DNA from 2 places in the Oceanobacter antarcticus genome. Region 2 is predicted to be linked to the other one. Evidence: riboswitches for the same ligand, from Rfam matches in the RefSeq annotation. Region 2 holds a riboswitch; the other holds the start of a gene.
The links. Region 2 has a riboswitch for thiamine pyrophosphate ahead of thiC (phosphomethylpyrimidine synthase ThiC). Riboswitches for the same ligand answer to the same signal wherever they lie in the genome.
Positions count from the first base shown of each region.

Region 1: another riboswitch for thiamine pyrophosphate. It lies ahead of WG929_RS08205 (TonB-dependent receptor); the one in region 2 lies ahead of thiC (phosphomethylpyrimidine synthase ThiC).

Region 1 is NZ_JBBKTX010000008.1:95,853-106,360, forward strand. Features, by position in the region: gene polA (DNA polymerase I) at 1-1,306, opposite strand, end outside; gene WG929_RS08180 (DUF2782 domain-containing protein) at 1,410-1,712, shown strand; gene WG929_RS08185 (homoserine kinase) at 1,736-2,764, shown strand; gene WG929_RS08190 (phosphotransferase) at 2,727-3,614, opposite strand; gene pnuC (nicotinamide riboside transporter PnuC) at 3,617-4,288, opposite strand; gene WG929_RS08200 (hypothetical protein) at 4,321-4,590, opposite strand; gene WG929_RS08205 (TonB-dependent receptor) at 4,657-6,801, opposite strand; TPP riboswitch at 6,916-7,021, opposite strand; gene htpX (protease HtpX) at 7,177-8,058, shown strand; gene WG929_RS08215 (malic enzyme-like NAD(P)-binding protein) at 8,161-9,423, opposite strand; gene WG929_RS08220 (sensor histidine kinase) at 9,635-10,508, opposite strand, start outside.
Region 2 is NZ_JBBKTX010000005.1:139,083-149,590, forward strand. Features, by position in the region: gene WG929_RS05730 (FAD-dependent oxidoreductase) at 1-331, opposite strand, end outside; gene thiC (phosphomethylpyrimidine synthase ThiC) at 324-2,234, opposite strand; TPP riboswitch at 2,398-2,500, opposite strand; gene WG929_RS05740 (PaaI family thioesterase) at 2,524-3,006, opposite strand; gene WG929_RS05745 (PaaI family thioesterase) at 3,003-3,503, opposite strand; gene WG929_RS05750 (response regulator) at 3,709-4,083, shown strand; gene WG929_RS05755 (histidine kinase) at 4,085-4,705, shown strand; gene WG929_RS05760 (GGDEF domain-containing protein) at 4,708-5,640, shown strand; gene WG929_RS05765 (alpha-amylase family glycosyl hydrolase) at 5,808-7,427, shown strand; gene WG929_RS05770 (prephenate dehydratase) at 7,433-8,290, opposite strand; gene WG929_RS05775 (hypothetical protein) at 8,659-9,585, shown strand; gene WG929_RS05780 (HAD-IIB family hydrolase) at 9,608-10,438, shown strand; gene WG929_RS05785 (glycosyltransferase family protein) at 10,431-10,508, shown strand, end outside.

The DNA.
Region 1 (10,508 bases), on a different contig from region 2:
TGCCGTGATTGGCCAGTACGTGGGCGTCGTATTTCATGTGCTGGCCAACTTTTTTCAGTTTGTTGTCTTCCAGCAGCGGCTTCAGTTGCGCCAATACCGCCTCGCGGTCGAGCTGTACTGGTGCGCCTTCGTAGTCGTGCGCCAGTGGCACGTAGGCGGCCTTGCCGACGGCCACCGCAAACGAGACGCCGACGATACGGGCATCCTTGTAGTTGAGCGAGGTGGTTTCGGTATCAAAGGCAAACAGCTTGCTGGCCTGGAGTTGTGCAATCCAGCCGTCCAGGGCATCTTGCGTCAGTACCATGTCGTACTGGCCGGGTTCGGCACTGACGGTCACTTCTTCGTCAGCTTCCGCGCCTGCCATCGTACTGCTTGTCTTGGAGCTGGCTGTCTCGGAGCTGGTGGCAGCACTGGTGTTAGCAGCACGGCTCGTCGTCTCGTCCGTCAGCTCGGCAATCCAGGCCTTGAATTCCATATTGCGGTACAGTTCCAGCAACGCGGTCTTGTCGGTCGCTGTGCTTTTCAGCTCGCCGAGGGGCTGTTCCAGCGCGACATCGCATTTGATGGTCGCCAGTTGTTTTGACAAAAACGCCTGTTCCTGGTGCTCTTCCAGCTTTACGGCCATGGTTTTGGCACCGCGAAACGCCAGGTCTTTGACCTTGTCGAGGTTGGCGTAAATATCTTCCAGAGAGCCCAGCCCGGCCACCAGCCCGACGGCGGTTTTTTCTCCGACCTTGGGCACGCCGGGAATGTTATCGACCTTGTCGCCCATCAGCGCCAGGTAGTCGATGATATGCTCAGGCGGTACGCCAAATTTCTCTTTCACCCCTTCCACGTCCAAAAAGGTGTTGGTCATGGTGTTGATCAGCGAGACATGAGAATCCACCAGCTGCGCCATGTCCTTGTCGCCGGTGGAGACAATCACCTGACAGCCGCTCGATTCTGCCTGCACCGCCAGGGTGCCAATCACATCGTCGGCTTCAACGCCGTCGATAATCAGCAACGGCAAGCCCATGGCGTGAATGATGTTATGGATCGGCTCAATCTGTTCACGCAGCTCATCCGGCATCGGTGGACGATGGGCCTTGTACTCTGGGTACATGTCGTTGCGAAAGGTTTTGCCTTTGGCATCAAACACCGCCACCATCTGAGCGTCTGGATAGTCTTTTTGCAGTCGTTTGATCATGCTGATCACGCCTTTCACCGCATTAGTGTGAACGCCTCGGGAGTTGGTCAGCAACGGAATGGCGTGAAAGGCGCGGAACAGATAGGAAGATCCGTCGATAAGAACAACAGACTTGGACATAACAGAATTCCTGTAGACTCGGCAAAACCCGGACGCTAGCGCTGGGGTTCGCGTCCGGGTCGGCATACAATGAGGAAGAACTAAAATTGGAAGGCATCCTAACATGAAGACCCCGACTCGTCTGAACCTCCGTCGTATTGCCGCCGCGCTTGGCGTCACTCTGGCTTCAGCGCTGTTTTCAACCTCTGGCTTTGCTGCCGACCCGAGCGCTGAATCGGTCACGATTCGGAATGATGGCGACAAAACCTTCTACGAGTTCCGCGTCAACGGCAAGTTGGTCGAAATCAAGGTCGAGCCTAAAGTTGGCAAGCCTTACTACCTGGTGCCAGAAGCTCAGGGCGAGGACTTTGTCCGCAAGGACAACCCGGATATCGTCGTACCCAAGTGGGTGATCTTCCGCTGGTAAAGCGGATTCGATATAACCATTCTATGTCTGTCTATACCCCGGTTCCGCAATCATCCCTGGCAAGCTGGCTTGAACAGTTCGAGCTTGGCCCGCTGCTGTCTTTTCGTGGCATCGCCGGGGGGATTGAAAATACCAACTATTTTGTCACCACCACGGCCGGTGAGTTTGTGCTGACGCTGTTTGAGCACCATGCCGCCGATGAAGTCGAGCAGTTTGTGGCATTGGCCAACCATCTGGGTATGGCCAATCGGCGTCATCCCCAGTTGTCGTTACCGGTACCCGCGCCTGTCTCTAATCGTGACGGCCAATGGCTGTTTTGTCTGGAACATAAACCGGCCATTCTGTGTCCGCGCCTGGCTGGCGAACATGTTGAGCTTCCCACTGCCAGTCATACCTGTCAGGCCGCTGCCGCGCTGGCCCAATTGCATCTGGCCGCTGCCGATCTGAAGGTCCAACGCCCGAACGCTCGCGGCCTGGACTGGTGGATCACGATGGCGGGAACGCTGACAGCGGCGCTGGATGACAGCGATATGGCGCTGTTGCGCGATGAAATTGAGCAGCAACGTCTGATTCACAGTGACTGGCTGGCCTTGCCACACGGATGGATTCATGGCGACCTCTTCCACGACAATGTTCTGTTTGAGAATACCGCCGCTGGCCCGAAACTGGGGGCCATTCTGGATTTATATAACGCTTGTCAGGATGCATGGATTTTTGACCTCGCCATTGTCGCCAACGACTGGTGTTGCGATGTTGATGGCCACTGGGACGAAACCTTGTTGACGGCGTTACTGGATGGCTATCAATCGGTACGGCCATTCACTATGTCAGAGCAAAACCTCTGGCCAATGGCGTTACGTGCAGCAGCACTGAGGTTCTGGCTCAGCCGGATATTGACCCGGCAACTGCAAGCCGCGCAGCTGACGTCGGCAGACGGGCAGATGGCGATTTCCAAAGACCCGAATGAATACCGCAACAAGTTGTGTCACAGGCGACAGTCAGCGATAAGACAGATCACCCCAACTGGCGGGCAGCCCGATGCAACTCGCTGAGTTCCGCCAGCAGCCGGGTTCGATCCATCAACCCCTGTACGCCGTACCAGAGCACGCCAAAATAGTGCTCTTGCAGCAGCGCCTTTTGCCAGCCCCGATCCATCACATCAATACCAAACAGCGCGCACCATTGCCGTTGCTGGGCCGCATTCATATTGACTGACACGGCCAGCCCGGCGATATCCCAGTAACGATGGCCGATAGCGGCATATTCCCAGTCGATTAATAACCAGCGCTCTTGATGCAGCCGCCAGTTATGTGGATTCGGATCCATATGGCAGAGCGATCGTTCTGGCCCCGGTGCCTCTGCCAACCAATGCTGCAACGGTAGTTTCTGCTGGCTCCAGTCGCAGGGCCAGCGGGCTTCGATGCCTCGCCAGTAGTGATCGGCCTTGACCGCAACATGCAACTCGGGCAAGTCCGGCCCAAACGGCAATTGGTGCAGCTGTTTGAGTTGTTGCGCCAGCGCGATCATGGTGCCGGTGTCCAGACCGGCACTGATGCATTCCGCCAGTTCAGGCCCATTCGCCCGATCAATAATCCAGTAGCTGTCATCCGGGCTGCGATAACGCACTCGCGGTGCCAGTCCAGCCTGCGCGGCCCGTTGCTGAATGCGGAATTCGGCCTCTCGGCGAATATCCAGAGTCTCACTGTTGGTGGCACTGGCACGCACCACGTACTTGCCGGAATCCAGCGTCAGCGACCAACTGCGATTGGTCAGCCCGCCTTCGAGTGCGGCCATACGATGCGGCCCAGGCGGATGCTCACACAGACCCCAGCTTTGCCAGTCTGCCAGCATGCGCTGGCATTCTTGCCCTAACGGCTGTTGTGCCCGCCGCCGAAACAGCACGATCAGGCCTGCTGCCAGTCGGATGACTCAAGGCTATCGGCCTGCCGGGCACAGTGGGCACGGTAGTCGCGCTGCCAGAGAAACCAGCCAGCCACAGCCAGCACAACATAAATCGCCATCAATAGGGCGGTCAGATACAGCTCACGGTCGATGTACAAAAAGATAGCCACGGCATCAATCACGATCCAGTAGAGCCAGTTTTCCAGTACCTTGCGGGTTACCATCCAGGTGGTAATCACCGCGCCCCAGGTGGTAAAGGAATCCAGATACGGCATCACCGCAGTGGTATTTCCATGCAGCAAGGTGCCGCTGATCAGCGTCAGCAGTGCAATGGCCACCAGCGTCAACAGATGCTGTTTTAGCCCCCAGCGCTGTATTGGCAATTCTTGTTCACTCTTGTCAGCGGAACCATGACTGCCGTTGCCCTGTTGCCAGGCCCACCAGCCATACACGGCCATCACCAGGTAATAGACGTTTAATGCCGATTCCATCAGCAGGCTGACATCCCAGAACAACCAGCTGAAAATCGCGGTACTGCCAAAAGCGGCATACCAGCACCCATTACTCTGGCGCATGGCCAGCACCAGGTAGGCGACCCCCAGTACCACGGCGATCACTTCAGGGATACTTTGTGCAACAAACGCACTGACAACACTACTGAGTATTTCGTCCATCAGGACACCTCGCTATTGATACCGAATCGTCTTCAGCCGTGTGGCTTGAGCGCCGGATCCAGGTTCACGCCGGGAATCATTTTGTAGACAAAAATGGCTTTGCCATAGGTTGCGAACGAGTGTTTCATTTCGGTAGCGATGGTGTTCATGACCAGATCGTACTCACCAAATATCTGAGTGCTCATGGTGTTGCACACCACGGTCAGGCCAGCGGTGCCTTGCAGGCGCTCGATAAACATCTTGATGGCCGGGATGTAGTCATCGGCCAAGGGGTATGCGCTGATATCAACTGAGAGTTCCATAACCTGCTCCTGGAGTTAGGGTTAGCTTCAGACCAGTCACCAGTGGCCGGTCTGAACGGGGTTTGATCAAAAGTAGAATTTACCTTCCACGCCGATTAAACGCGGGTCACCGTACTGCACCCAGCGTTCGTTGGCGTAGCCATCACGGGGGTCGTTGCCGAAGTGGAAACCACGCACCTCCTGATCCACATCCGTCAGGTTGCGACCGTACAACGCCAGTTGATAGTTGCTGCCGTCGTAGGCCACGCGGGCATGCCACATAACGTAGGCTCTGGATTCTTCATAGTGGCTGTCGGAAAAGTAGAAGCTGTCCTTGGCTTCGTTTTCCAGTACCAGCGTCAGGCCGTTACCCACGGCATACGTCAGGCTGTTGGCAAAGCTGTAGGCCGGGGCCTGGGCTTGCTCACGACCGTTCATGCTGACGTTGCCAGCGGCGGTGTCGTACTGGTAGTCGATAAATTTGGTTTGCAGCCAGCCGCCACTGAACATCCAGTTCAGCTGTTCTGTCAGTGCCCATTCGGTTTCCAGTTCCAGCCCGTAGTTCTGACCCTCGGCGGCATTAGCCAGATAATCCTGAAAGGTAAAGCCTTGACCCGCGCCATTGGAAACGGCATAGGAGCTCTTGACCTGCTGGTTTTTGCGCTGAATAAAAAACGCCGCCACACGGGTTTGCAGGGCATCATTCAGCAAGCTGGATTTCAGCCCCGCTTCCAGCGCGTTGTTGAATTCGGTATCGAAGGTGCGGTTGTCTTCGCTGATGTCCGGGTCGGTATTCACCCCACCCGCCTTGTAGCCTCGTGCCAATGAGGCATAAGCCAGCTGGTTATCATTGAGCAGATACTCCAGTGCAATCTTGCCACCCCACAAGTCTTCCGTGCGGTCGTTGGCAATGGCGTTGCTGTCGTCGTAGTCCGTATGCCACTGTTCGCGGCGCAGGCCTGTGGTAATGGTCAGGTCATTGCTGGCCTGCACCGATAATTCACCGTAGACAGCCTTGGACTCTGTATGCAGGTCGCTATAGAAGGTGTCGGCATTCCAGGTATAGAAGCGTGTCATATCTTCTGCACGGGTCATGGAATACACACCGACTGCCCAGTCGGTGGAGTCTGCAAACAAACGACCGGCGGCGGTCGACGTCAACCGCACGTCCAGCTCGCGACGGCGATACTCACGCAAGTACTGGTCGGTCGAGCTATAGCCCCAGGCACCCTCCTGATTGGCCAGACAGGTGCCCGGCGTAACACAGGTTCCCGTGGAATCGTCGTATTCACCGTACGCCCAGTCTTCATCAAAGCCGTAGTCGGTTTTGCTGTTGCTGCCGGAAGCGTGTACCCGCAAGTCGAAGGCAGCAGATACTTCCGATGTCCAGGTCAGCGCGGCGGCGCGGGTGTTTTGTTTGTCCTGACCAGGATAGTTGGAATAGGTGGTGCGGGTGTTGTCGAGCGAGAAGCCGTCATAGCCATTGTCAACGTCGATATACAACCCGGTGAAGGCCAGCGTGTTACGCTCGTCCAGCTCCAGATTACCTTTCAGGCGCAGCAGTTGTTCATCAATATTATTGGTGTCGTCCCGGCCGGAATAGGCGTTGTGGATGTAGCCATCGGAGCGGTTCTGATGCGCAGACAAGCGCATGTTCAGGCCCGGCCCTACTTCGCCAGATACCACCACACCCAGAGCCTTGGTGTTGTAGTTTCCCATCTTGCCCGACACCATGCCTTCAAAGTCTGCGGTCGGATCATTACTTTCGATATTGATCATGCCCGCCAGCGCATTGGCACCAAAGCGGGTGCCTTGTGGGCCACGCAGCACTTCGACTTGCTGCACATCAAACAAACCCGCGCCACCGCCCAGTCCGGTCATATCGATGCCATCCACCCGCAACCCCACCGATGGGTTCACCGGATCGATAAACTGGGAGCGCTCACCAATACCGCGAATCTGGAAATAACGACCACGGGAAGCGCCGGAAGCGAAGTTGACGTTCGGAGCCAGCGCCAGCAGGCTTTCCAGATGATCGGCGGCACGCTGTTCGATGGCGGCCGCGCCAACCACGGTAGCGGCTTCGGCAATGGACTGCACATCGGACTGACGAAAATCAGCCGTCACGATCACTTCTTCGGTTGGCACCTGACTGACACTGTCGGCATGCGCTGGTATGGCAACTGCCATCGTCAACACGGCCAGAGATAACGGAGTTTTGCGGAATGACATCTGGGTCTGTCCTCTTAAATAATTCAAAAAGGAGACCCGGCTTGGTGTACAGGATAGTGCGTAGGTCGCTGATCAGATCAGCAACAAGAAGACTGTCGATATGCTGGTGAATAACCCGAGGCACTCGCCCATTCCTACGCCGGTACTAACCGGATCAGGTTCTAGGAGTTTATGCCGACTGGCAATTCTCAGGCTCTTGGAGCCACCCCCTGGGACTTGGCCATTATACGTATATTCAGTCGGATACCAATCGCGAGACCGGGTTTCATCCGCTTTCCCAACTCTTTTGCTTGAAATACGCCGTAATTGCCTCAATCTTGTGGTCATATAGCGAGTTCAATCTTTGCGCCCAACTCATTCCACAGGAGGAATATCATGTTGCGCATTATCCTGTTTCTGGCCACTAACCTGGCCGTGATTCTGGTTGCCAGTATCACCCTGTCGATTCTGGGAGTCGGCAGCTATGTTACCCAACAAGGGCTGGATTTCGGCAACCTGCTGGTGTTCTGTCTGGTCTTTGGTATGGCCGGTTCACTGGTGTCCTTGCTGATCTCCAAGTGGATGGCCAAACGCAGCATGAACGTTCAGGTGATCGACTCACCGCATAACTCTGGCGAGCAATGGCTGGTCAGCACAGTGCAGGAACTGGCAGAAAAAGCCGGTATCGGCATGCCGGAAGTCGGTATTTTTGCCTCTCATCAGCCCAATGCCTTTGCCACCGGCTGGAACCGTAACAATGCGCTGGTGGCGGTATCAACCGGTCTGCTGCAGCGGATGAGCAAGGACGAAGTCAAAGCCGTACTGGGCCACGAAATCGGCCACGTCGCCAACGGCGACATGGTCACGCTGGCGCTGATACAGGGGGTGGTCAACGCCTTTGTGATGTTCTTCGCCCGTATCATCGGCAACTTTGTCGACAAGGCCATTCTGAAAAACGAGAACGGCCCTGGTATCGGCTTTTTTATCGCTACCTTGGTGTCGGAAATTATCCTCGGCATTCTGGCTTCGTTTATCGTTGCCTGGTTCAGTCGTCGTCGTGAATATCGCGCCGATATCGCCGGTGCCGAGCTGGTCAGCCCGCTATCGATGATTAATGCGTTGGCGCGACTGCAAGAAAGTTATGACCAGCCGTCCGAACTGAATGGTGAACTGGTGGCGTTTGGTATTGGTGGCGAAGGCAAGTTATCGGCTCTGGCTGCCTCTCACCCTCCATTGGGTGATCGCATCCAGGCCCTGCGTCAGCGTTACGGTGTCTGATAGCCAGTAACAGCAGCCAAACAGCAGCCAAACAGCAACCATAAAAAAAACCGCCACTCTCGCGAGTTAGCGGTTTTTTTATACCGAACATCAGTCGACTGATCAGATATCAGCGATAGACTTCAGCGGATAGTTGGCAGGCAGTGGGCCAGTGGCGGCACCGGTATCGATCGCGGACTGTGCAACCGCGAGAGAGACAACACCCAGCAGACGAGTATCAACCGCCTTTGGAATAATGTACTCACGGCCAAAAGACAGCGATTCCAGACCGTAGGCATCCAGAACTTCCTGGGTAACCGGCTCTTTCGCCAGACCAGCCAACGCCTTGGCTGCAGCCAGTTTCATTTCTTCGTTGATACGCTTGGCACGGACGTCCAGAGCACCACGGAAAATGAACGGGAAGCCCAGTACGTTGTTTACCTGGTTCGGGTAGTCAGAACGACCGGTTGCCATGATGGCATCAGGACGTGCTTCCGCCACGATTTCCGGCATGATTTCTGGAGTTGGGTTAGCACAGGCAAAGATGATCGGGTTGGCCGCCATCGCCTTGATCTGTTCGCCAGTCACCATATTGGGACCAGACAGTCCCAGGAAAATATCAGCGCCGTCCAGTGCATCATCCACCGTACGCTTGTCAGTTTCGACAGCAAACATGGCCTTGTACTGGTTCAGGTCATCACGACCACTGTGAATCACACCTTTACGGTCACACATAAAGATGTTTTCAGGCTTCATGCCCGCCAGGATCATCAGTTTGGAGCACGAAATTGCAGCGGCACCGGCACCCAATACGCACATTTTGGCGTCTTCGATTTTCTTGCCGACAACTTCCAGTGCGTTCATGGCACCAGCAACCGTGACGATTGCTGTACCGTGCTGGTCATCGTGGAATACCGGAATATCACATTGCTCGATCAGGGTGCGTTCAATTTCGAAACACTCTGGTGCCTTGATGTCTTCCAGATTGATACCACCAAAGGTGATTGCAATGCGGCGTACAGTATCGATGAAGGCTTGTGGGCTCTCGCTTTCCACTTCCAGATCGATCGAATCAACACCGGCGAAACGCTTGAACAACAAGGATTTGCCTTCCATAACCGGCTTGGATGCCAACGGCCCCAGATTGCCCAGTCCCAGAATGGCGGTCCCGTCTGTAATCACGGCGACCAGGTTGCCCTTGGCGGTATATTTATAAGCGTTTTCTGGATCGGCAGCGATTTCTTTGACCGGCTCAGCCACACCAGGGCTATACGCCAGCGACAAATCGCGAGAAGTTGCGGCAGGCTTGGTCAGTTCGACACTGATCTTGCCGGGCTTGGGAAATTGATGATAATCCAGAGCTGCTTGCTTGAGATCTTCTGACATAGTGCTCATCCAGTCGTTTTTTGTATTGTAAATATCCCTGGGCTCGACGCGTAACGCTATTGCCTGACAAGACAACATCCGCGAAAGGGGCGTCTTTAATAGCAAAAAGCCTGAGGTTTTTCCACTATATCCTTGAAATAGGCTCAGCGGCTGCAGTTCTTTTGCGTTGATTTTATCTGTCCTGACATGCAGCAATTTCAGACCAATGCATTCAGACAAAAGTTGTAGGGATATTGACCGTCGGCAGCTGCAGAACCACCCGCAACCCCGGATAAACATTCTCAGCAATCACTTTGCCGCCGTGCAACTCCACGACCCGCCTGACCAACGCCAGTCCTAACCCATAGCCCATATCAGCAGCACCAGGACTGCGAGCGTGATCAACCTGGGTAAAAGGAGAAAAGATACGTTCCAGCATGTCGTCGGGAACACCCGGCCCTTGGTCCGTGACCGATATATCCACCCGCTGGTCAACCTCCATCACACGAATCGTCAAGCGCCCGGCGTCCGGAGAATAACGGATGGCGTTACGCAGCAGATTATCGACAGCCCGTTCGATCAGCACCCAGTCCCAACAGCACTGCTGTGGTGCCCCGGCATAGTCTCGACGCACGACAATGTATCGGGCTGCCAGCTCCAGCTCAGCATCCTGTAACCAGATATCCAGTTGTTGGCAGGGACTCCGTGTTTCCAGCTGTAATTGCCCGGAACTCAGTTGTGACAAACGAGCCAGATCGAGGATCTGACTGATCAGGTTCTCCACCTGGAAGGCAGCCCGTTCAATCCGGTTGTGTTCTGCGGCAACCACCCCCTGCTGATCTTTTTTACGGGCGATACCCAGCGCTATCTGCAGACGGGTCAGTGGTGAACGCAGCTCATGGGAGACGTCATGCAACAGTTGCCGATGGCTGTGCAACAAACCCTGGGTTGCACCGGCCATACTCGCAACCTCCGCCACCAGCACCCCGATTTCATCCTTGCGGCTGATATCGGCAGCAAGCGCGGTCACATCAAAGTTACCCTCAGCCATTTGCCGCACGACCCGCTGCAAGCGTCGCATTGGCAAGGTCAGGTTCCATACCAGT
Region 2 (10,508 bases):
CCCCGGTATCGGCCGCCAGATCCTGCAGCAGCTTTGGCCACAATGCTAACGACTGCTTGCCCATACGAAAGACAGCCGGGCTGCACAGCGGCAATTCGCTGAACGGTGCGACCATCGCCGCCGCCGTATAGGCCGCTGCAGAATGAACCGCCGTCGTATGCGACATCGTTGTCGACACCTCAGCAGCGTCGGCCTCGAACAGACAAACACGATAGCCCTGACGGGCCAGCCGCCAGCCAATCAGGCTCCCTATCAACCCGGCACCGGCAATACATATCTCGTCGCTGGAGGTCAGTGACGCCAGCAAACCTGCCTTGGCCCCATCATGCATTGTCCAACGCCTCCCCCTTGCTTGCCGGGTGGTAGATTTCGCTGCCTTGCTGACGGAACTCCCTGGCTTTTTCTACCATCGCCTGCTGCGCCTCATCGGCTGCGGCGGCGTCCCGTACTTCCTGGGAAATTTTCATGGAGCAGAATTTGGGGCCACACATGGAGCAAAAATGCGCCACTTTATGGCCTTCTTTTGGCATTGTCTCATCGTGATAAGCGCGGGCAGTTTCCGGATCCAGCGCCAGGTTAAACTGATCCTGCCAACGAAATTCAAACCGCGCTTTGGACATTGCATTATCATGGAGCTGAGCACCGGGATGACCCTTGGCCAGATCTGCCGCATGGGCGGCAATGCGATAGGCCATCATTCCCTGTTTGACATCCTCCTTGTTGGGTAAGCCAAGATGCTCTTTTGGCGTGACGTAACACAGCATGGCGCAGCCATACCAGCCAATCATGGCGGCACCAATACCGGAGGTTATATGGTCGTAACCCGGTGCAATATCGGTGGTCAGTGGCCCCAGGGTATAAAACGGCGCTTCCTGACAGTGCTTCAACTGCTCGTCCATGTTCTCTTTGATCATATGCATCGGCACATGACCCGGCCCTTCAATAAAAGTCTGGACGTCGTGCTTCCAGGCAATTTGAGTCAACTCACCCAGAGTCCGTAATTCGGCAAACTGGGCAGCATCGTTGGCGTCGGCGATTGAGCCGGGACGTAAACCATCCCCCAGAGAAAAGCAGACATCGTAGGCTTTCATGATCTCGCAGATGTCTTCGAAATGACTGTAGAGGAAACTTTCCTGGTGATGCGCCAGGCACCATTTCGCCATAATGGAGCCGCCCCGGCTGACGATCCCCGTCACCCGTTTGGCGGTCAGCGGAATATGCGCCAGTCGCACCCCGGCATGAATGGTGAAATAGTCCACGCCCTGCTCGGCTTGTTCGATCAACGTGTCGCGGAACAACTCCCAGGTCAGGTCTTCAGCCACGCCGCCACACTTCTCTAACGCCTGATATAACGGCACCGTTCCGACCGGCACCGGCGAGTTGCGTAAAATCCACTCGCGGGTTTCATGAATATTTTGCCCGGTCGACAAATCCATAATGGTATCGGCTCCCCAGTGGGTTGCCCAGACCAGTTTTTCTACTTCGTCGGCAATCGAGGAGGTGATGGCCGAGTTGCCAATATTGGCATTTACCTTGGTGCGGAAATTGCGCCCGATAATCATCGGTTCACTTTCTGGATGATTGATATTATTCGGGATCACGGCGCGACCACGGGCCACTTCAGAACGCACAAACTCCGGGGTAATGGCAGCAGGAATACTGGCTCCCCAACTGTGCCCCGGATGTTGCTGCCGCACCGCTTCTTCTAACGACGGTTCAGTCAGCCCCAGGTTTTCACGAATGGCGATATATTCCATTTCCGGAGTAATAATGCCCATACGGGCATAATGCAGCTGAGTGATGTTTTTTCCTGGCATGGCACAACGTGGCTTGCGTTCAACCTTCATCCGCCATGGTTCATACCGTAAATCAACTTCGCGGGTCTGGCTGAAATGGGAACTGGGCTGGTGCAGTGCTTGGCTATCTGCACGCTCTTCGATCCAGCCTTGACGCAACGCAGGCAGGCCACGGGTAAGATCGAGAGTAAACGCCGGGTCGCTGTAAGGGCCAGACATGTCGTATACCCGCACCGGCGGATTATACTCGGTTTCACCATTGGTCAACTGGGTTGGCGTCAGTTCGATTTCACGAACCCCCACCTTAATATCTGCGCGGGAACCGGTGATATAGACCTTGCTGGATGCGGGGTAACTCAAACGATCAAGCTGAGCCTGAGTCAGTGGTGACCCAGTGCTGGATGCGATGTCAGTCGAATTATTATTGGCGGAAGCCATACTTGATACCTCTCTTGAAAAGGGAAAGGATCAGGCGGGCAAGCAGTACAAGAAAGAAAAGAGGCGGGAAATTGCCGATCACGTAATCTGGCGTCCGACCGCTCAGCCAGTAATTGGCTGATTGCCTTGCACCAACGAGGACAAGAATATCCGCAGGCCAGCATTACGTGACTTTTCTGTTCCCTACGCTGGCACTAACCAGATCAGGTTCAACGGGATCCGCAATTGCGATCTCAGCCTCCAGTGAGGCACCCCGACAGAATGTTTACCCAAGCAGATTAAACGCTATTTATTGCGCCGACAAGCCTTCATCGCCAAAAGACGAACTGAGCAGAAAATGTGCACGGGCAGTGGCAATCGGCTGTTGACGGTCATTCTGCCAAGCGGTGATAGCGACATTGGCGACACGGGCACCCTGACGCCAGATCTGGCAATCCACAAAGGTATCCTGATCACGTCCGGCGCGCAGATAATCCAGCGAGAAGTCGATCATTTTGGGTAATCCCATCGGTTCTGACCGAACCAGCACCTGAATCGAGGCCGCCAGTTCCATAAAACCACCGATGACGCCGCCATGGATCGCAGGTAATAACGGGTTACCGATATTGTCCGGATTTTGCGGCAGTCGGAACAATAATTCCCCCTCTTGCAGACTCACTTCGGCACCAATAACACCGGCATAAGGAATGCTGGACATCAATGCCTGATAGTCACCCTGTATCCGGGCACGCTGGACAACATCGGCAAACTGTAAAACAGACAAGGCCGTCACAGGCTACCTCCACGAACTCCACTGGCCAAGGCACTGGCGGGCTGCAGATGCGTCAAACGCATAAAAGTAGCGCAACATTTGGCAATTAATTCACCGTCGTTTTCCTGCATTACCCGGCAATCAGCAAACACGACGGTAGACGTCACCCGCTGAATACTGGCATAAGCCAACAGATTCTGACCGCTACGGGCAGAGCGCATGTAGTCGACCCGTAAATCCAGCGTGGGACACAACTCAAAGCCGGGTAAGGCGTTTACCACCGCCGTGCCGCACGCGGTATCCATCAGGGTGGTCAGACTGCCGCCATGCAAGGCCCCCGTGACCGGGTTGCCAATCAGCTCCGGCGCATACGGCAACTTCATCACCAGGCCATCCGCATCTGCGGAGACCAACGAGATCCCCAATACTTGGCAATGCCGCAGCACCGAGATAAAACGTGTCGCACGTTCACAGCGTTCGAGATCGGAAATTGGCTCGGGAGTTTCATTGTTGCCCATAATTCACTCGTGATTTTTTATAATTAACTTTTTGGAATCATACCCAAGCTGTGTTTTCGCGCAAGCGCCGTCCGGTTGCCATTTGCTGCCGTAACATCGTACGTCCCACCGGGGTCCCGTGCAGCATGCCGATTTGCTCAATGGCCAGATGGCGACTATTACTTAAAACTATTATTTCCATTCCGCCAACTGACGACCTGACTCTATGGCCACCCATATACTGATCTGTGACGACTCCAGTTTTGCCCGCAAGCAAATGGCCCGTGCGATTCCTTCCGACTGGGAAGTGGATGTTCACTTTGCCAGTGACGGTGCCGAGGGACTGAAAGCCATCCGCGAAGGCAAGGGTGAGGTAGTCTTTCTTGATCTGACCATGCCAAACCTCGACGGCTATGGCGTATTGGAGGCGATCCGCAAGGAAGACCTGCCAGCGATGGTGATTGTGGTATCCGGCGACATTCAGCCTGATGCCCAGCAACGCGTCATGGCCCTCGGCGCCATGGCCTTTGTCAAAAAACCGATCGACGCCGCCAAAGCCACCGCCGTACTGACCGAATACGGCATTATGACCCGGACCTGATATGACTATTCCTCTGACACTCGTATCACTGACCGACGATCAACGTGACTGTTACCAGGAGCTGACCAACGTCGCGATGGGTCAGGCCGCCGATCGCTTGGCACGGCTGCTGGATTCCTATGTGGTACTTCCTATTCCCAAGGTCAATCTGATAGAAATCAGTGACCTGCGCATGGCCATCGAAGGAGCCCGCGACGACGACGCTATTTCTGCAGTATGCCAGGGGTTTATCGGCTCGGGCATCGCCGGTGAAGCCCTGCTGCTGTTTAACGACACCAGTTTTTCTGACCTCGCCAGACTGACACGTTATCAAGGTGAGCCGAATCATCAAGCCCAGTTGGAGTTGTTGATGGATGTCAGCTCGATCCTGATTGGTGCCTGTATTCAGGGCATTGGCGAGCAACTCGAAATTCACTTTAATCAGGGACATCCGGTGATCCTCGGGCAACATTGCAACGTCAGTGACATTCTCAAGATCAGCCATCAGAACTGGCGTCGAACGCTGGCAATTGAAATTCACTACACCATGGAAGCCGTCAATATCGACTGCGATCTGCTGCTGCTGTTCACCGAAGACTCAGTCGTACGCCTTAATCAGAAAATCGACTATCTGCTGGATTAACTATGAGCAATGGCAATATTGAGATGGGCGATATTCATTGGTTGATGGATATCCTGCAAAACATCGATGTGGGTCTGGTGGTGCTGGATCAGCAGTACAAGATTCGCCTCTGGAACGGCTTTATGGAAAGCCACAGCGGCATCAGCCCCCAGCTGGCCAAAGACAAGAACCTGTTCAGCTTGTTTCCGGATATTCCCGAGCAATGGTTTCGCCAGAAAGCAGAGCCGGTTTTTCAATTAAAAACCCGCACCTTTACCATCTGGGAACAACGCCCCTACCTGTTTCATTTCAAGAACTACCGTCCTATTACCGGGCGCGCCACCTTCATGTACCAGAACACCAGCATTATCCCGCTGGAATCGGTGAACCGCAGTATCGACCATATCTGTGTGATTATTTATGACGTTACCGATACCGCACTCGGTAATGAAGAGTCGCATCGTCTCAGTGCCGAGTTAACCAAACTGACCCGGATTGATCCAGATACCGGATTGCTCAAGCACGATGCCTGGAACAACGAAGCTGAACGGGAATTATCGCGCAGCCAGCGCACCGGAACCCCCAGTTGCATTGCCCTGCTGCGGCACCCGGCTGGCACAACCACCCCACAGCAATGCCAGGACATCGCTCAGGTACTGACGAAAACGTTACGGCAAACCGACCTGGCGACCCGCATTGATGACCAGCATCTGGCCGTATTATTACCTGCCAGTGATGAGGGCGACGTCCGTTTTTTTGCCGAACGGGTGCGCAAAATGCTAGCAAGACAAATGAGCAATCACAGCAGTGTCAACCTTCACGCCGGAATTGCCCGAGCCTGGCCAGGATTTGCCACCGTCACCCACTGGTTTGACGCTGCCAAAAGTGTCATTCCGGCCGAGCACTCCGACCCGGATCATGTTATTCAGGTTTATGAAAAACCATCCTCGGAATAAAGGGTCTATTGCTCGCCGTTCGACACAGCAATCACGATGGCGGTATCTAACGAGTGATACAGAGAAATTATTCGACCTCTCTCTCACTCCGTCCTTTCGCACAACTGTCGTCACACCGCTGTCATGGCAGGAATCTACCTTCAGGTTTTCACGATGGGAGCAACGGAATGAACTGGTGGCAACATGGAGTCGTTTACCAAATCTATCCACGCAGTTTTCAGGACTCCAATAACGATGGCATTGGCGATCTGCGAGGTCTGATCGACCGGCTCGACTACCTTAACGATGGTACCAGCAAGTCACTGGGTATCGATGCCATCTGGTTGTCCCCCATTCATCCCTCGCCGATGGCCGATTTCGGCTACGACATCACGGACTATCGGGATATTGACCCGGTATTTGGCACCCTCGACGATTTTGATCAGCTGCTGCAACAGGCCCACCAGCGCGATATTCGTATTATTCTTGATCTGGTGGCGAACCATACCTCCGATCAGCACCCCTGGTTTATCGACAGCTGCCAACCCGGTTCAGACAAAGCCGACTGGTATCTCTGGCATGAGGAAAACACCCGCCCGAATAACTGGCAAGCCTGTTTTGGCGGTTCCGGCTGGAGCTGGCACCCAGGCCGTAAAGCCTGGTACTACCACTCCTTTCTGCCGCAACAACCCGATTTGAACTGGCGTAATCCGCAGGTTCAGCAAGCGATCCGGGAGGTCATGGAATTTTGGCTGGCACGTGGTGTAGACGGCTTTCGCCTTGATGTGGTCAATCTGTTTTACAAGGCGATCGATCTCAAAAACAACCCCACTGATTGGTTCAAACCAGCCCGCCCTTACGACCGTCAGAGACATATCCATGACCGTGACCAACCAGAAATGCATACCCTGCTCAAACAGATGCGTCAGTGGGTTGATCAGTATCCAAACCGTATGATGGTGGGAGAGATTTTCATCGCCGATTCCGATAACGCCAGCCTGCCCGCCAGCTATTGCGGTAACGGGGATGAATTACATCTGGCGTTTAACCTGGAATTTTTGCGCGCTCCTTTTTCGGCAGCCGCCTTCAGAAGTGTGATTCGTAAATGGATCGATTTGCTCGGCCACGAGAACTGGCCGAACTACACCCTCAGCAATCATGACGTCAAACGCCATATCAGCCGTTACGCCACCCATGAACAAACCCTTGATCGGGCGCGCTTGCTGGCTGCCATGCTGTTAACGCTGCGCGGTACGCCGTTTCTTTATTACGGTGAAGAAATCGGCATGCCGGAGCAAGCGGTTTCCCGACGCCAATTACAAGACCCGGTTGGCAAGCGTTATTGGCCCTTGCACCCTGGCCGCGATGGCTGTCGACGTCCCATGATGTGGGACTCGCCCAACGTCTTTTCCAACGTCACCAGCTGGCTGCCAGAAACCCGTTCGGAAGGAGTGACCGTCGCCGATCAGAGCCACAACCCCAGCAGCTTGCTCAGCTGGTATCGGCAGCTCGTGTGGCTGCGCAAACGCACCCCGGCCTTACACAAGGGCAAGCTCAAACTCATCGGTAGCCCCGACGAGGTACTGGCCTATGAGCGCTGCGATCAGCAGCGCTTGCTGATACTGCTGAATTTTTCCAGCCAGGCACAGCCAATTAACCTACATCGCCATGCGATTGATCAGTGTCTCGCCAACAGCCAGCTGGACGCCCCGCTCTTTCGCAACGGATCCTTGCTACTCCGACCGTTACAAGCACTGATACTGGAAATCAGCCCGGACTTTCCGCGCCGGGCCTCGGTTGCGCCATGAACCGCTTAGCGCTGACCTGCAAACAACTGGTCACGATAAGCGTGTGATGGATAAATACCGAATATTCGGATATCGCGGGCGAAGTATTCCAGCTCATTCAGTGCCCGCTGCATATTGGCTTCCTCGGGATGACCAAGAATATCCGCATGAAACAAACTGGCTTCCATGCTGGCACCATCCATATAACTTTCCAGCCGCAACAGGTTAATACTGTTGGTGGCAAACCCGCCCAATGCCTTGTAAAGCGATGCAGGAATATTACGTACCGTAAACAACACGCTGGTAATATAGGTGATATCCGGCTGACGCACTTCGTGTTCATGTTCACGGGCAAAAACCAGAAAACGTGTAGTATTACCCATCACATCCTGAAAGTTTTCATGCACGACTTCCAACCCATACAACTCTGCCGCCAAAGCGGAGGCAATCGCCGCCCGATGCCGATCGTTACCTGCGGCAAGACGCTGGGCTTCCTGGGCCGTGTCCATCGTTGGCAACGCCTTCATTCCCAGATTAACGATACGCTGGTGGCATTGAGCCAACGCCTGAGGGTGAGAAGCGACGGCATCAATATCCATTAGCTGTACGCCCGGCAATGCCAGCAAACAGTGATTCACTGGTTCAAAGTGCTCGGTAATGGCGCACAGACGGGTACGGGGAATAATCCGATAAATTTCTTCCACCCGACCCGCAGTGGAATTTTCCAGCGGAATCATTGCACGATCGGCATGGCCCGCACTGACCAGCTCCAATGCCGTTTGAAAGTCTTCACAGGCAACGGCTTCCCAATCCGGAAAAACCCGACTGCAAGCAAGGTGAGAATAAGCACCCGCAGTACCTTGATAAGCGACACGGCCAGCCATGATTTTCTCCTGAATTCCTGTTCCGGCCATCACAGACGAAACCCGATATTTCGCACCAATGACGACCATTGGCACCAAAAAAGAGCGCTTTACGCACCAATTAAATACAACATCATCTTAATCTGTTGACCTGTCAAAAATTCAGCCCAACAGAGCTCGAAAGACAGAACACTGTGCTACTCGGCTAGCGACAGACTTTTCCCCGAACCAGGGCCGAAGTTCAGACATTGGCCAGTTTGACAAATGTTCTGGCACGGTCTCTGCAACAAAGCATACAGCAAGCCCCTGATATCTCAGCATAAACCCACAGCAGGGGCCAATAACCAGACGCTGACTCGTCAGCGAATGACCGACTTGCGAGGACTCTCATGACCACGACACTCTGGCCCGCAAAACGGCCTCTGGATGACCACCTGCGCACCACATTCGCCAGCAATCGTTCAGCCCTGAAGTCGTTACCTGAGCCATGGTTAAAGCAATGGCCGGACGTCTGGCTACCGGTCGCAACCTGGGTTGCCCAGCAAAAAAATACCCTCGGTGGTGTACCCGTCATTGGTATTCATGGCGGCCAGGGGTCTGGTAAATCCACCCTGAGTCAGGCACTGGCCAGCTTATACAAAGCCGCCCTGGGCTGGAACTGTGCCATTGTATCGATTGACGACCTCTATTTGGGTCATGACGAGCGCAAGGCGCTGGGCCAGTCTATCCACCCGCTATTGGCCACAAGAGGTGTCCCCGGCACTCACGACAGCGCCTTGGGTCGACAATTATTTGCCGACCTGAAACAACTGGAGCCTGGACAGTGTCTGACCATTCCTGCCTTTGACAAGGTCTCCGACGACCGGCTGCCAGAATCCAACTGGCACCAGATTGTCGGCCCGGTTGATCTGATCCTGTTTGAGGGCTGGTGCGTCGGCTGTCATGCCGTTGCAGACAGTCAGCTCGACGAGCCCGCCAACCAACTCGAAGCGACAGAAGATCCCGATGGCCACTGGCGTCGGTGGGTTAACCAACGGCTGGCCAGTGACTACGCCGACTGGTTTGCCATGATGGATCGACTGATTATGCTCAAGGTGCCTGGTATGCAAGCCGTATTAAACTGGCGTGGACAACAGGAAGTAGAAAACCGCAAGCACGCCAGAGGAGATCACGACCGCGGCCTGGATCACGCCGGATTGGTAAGATTTATCCAGCATTACCAACGCCTGACCGAAAATGCCTTGCGGGATCTGCCAGAGCATGCTGATCTGGTACTGGAACTGAATAACCAGCATGCTGTTAACCACATCAACTGATTGCCATCGCCGGGAGCGCTTTATGTCAACCCACGCAAGCAAATTTGATATTCCGACTTTACCACTGGTCGTTATGACCGATCTTGATGGAACCCTGCTCGATCATCATAGCTACAGTGCCAAGGCCGCAAAACCGGCCCTGAAGCAGTTACGGGAGCGACACATACCCGTGCTGTTCAATACCAGCAAAACCTGCGACGAAGTCACTGGCTTGCGCCACGAGCTGGATAACCGCTATCCGTTTGTCTGCGAAAACGGCAGCGTGATCCATATCCCCAAACCCGATGAAAGCGGCCTTAACAGCGAAGTGCTCGGCGTTAGCTACGTTGACATCCTCAAGACCTTGCACCAGCTGCACAAAGAAGGTTTTCGCTTCCGGGGATTTAACGACATGCCCGCCGCCGAAGTCGCAGCAATGACGGGACTGACACAAGATAACGCCTGGCTCGCCAAGAAACGGGCGGCCTCTGAACCACTGCTGTGGCACGACAGTGACGAGGCACTCGACCGCTTCCGGCAACGACTGGCGGAGTATCATTTGACCCTCACCAAGGGCGGACGTTTTTACCATGTGATGGGCACCACCAACAAAGCCAGCGGGTTAGAGTTTTTCCGTCAGTATTATCAACACCAATGGCAGACCACTCCCCTTCTCGTTGCTCTGGGCGATGGGGAAAACGACCGCGCCATGCTGGAAGCTGCCGACTACCCGATTGTTATTCCGGGTGAAAACCAGACCCTGACACTGCAGCATCCCGATGCCAGAACGGCTACCCACAAAGGGCCAGCCGGCTGGAATACTGAAATACTCACATTATTAGAACAATTATCCAAGGAGCCTGGTCATGGCTGACTTTTACCAGAACGGAACGATCACCACCCTGCACAACCTGGTCGATCGTCCGCTGGAAGAAATGGAAAAA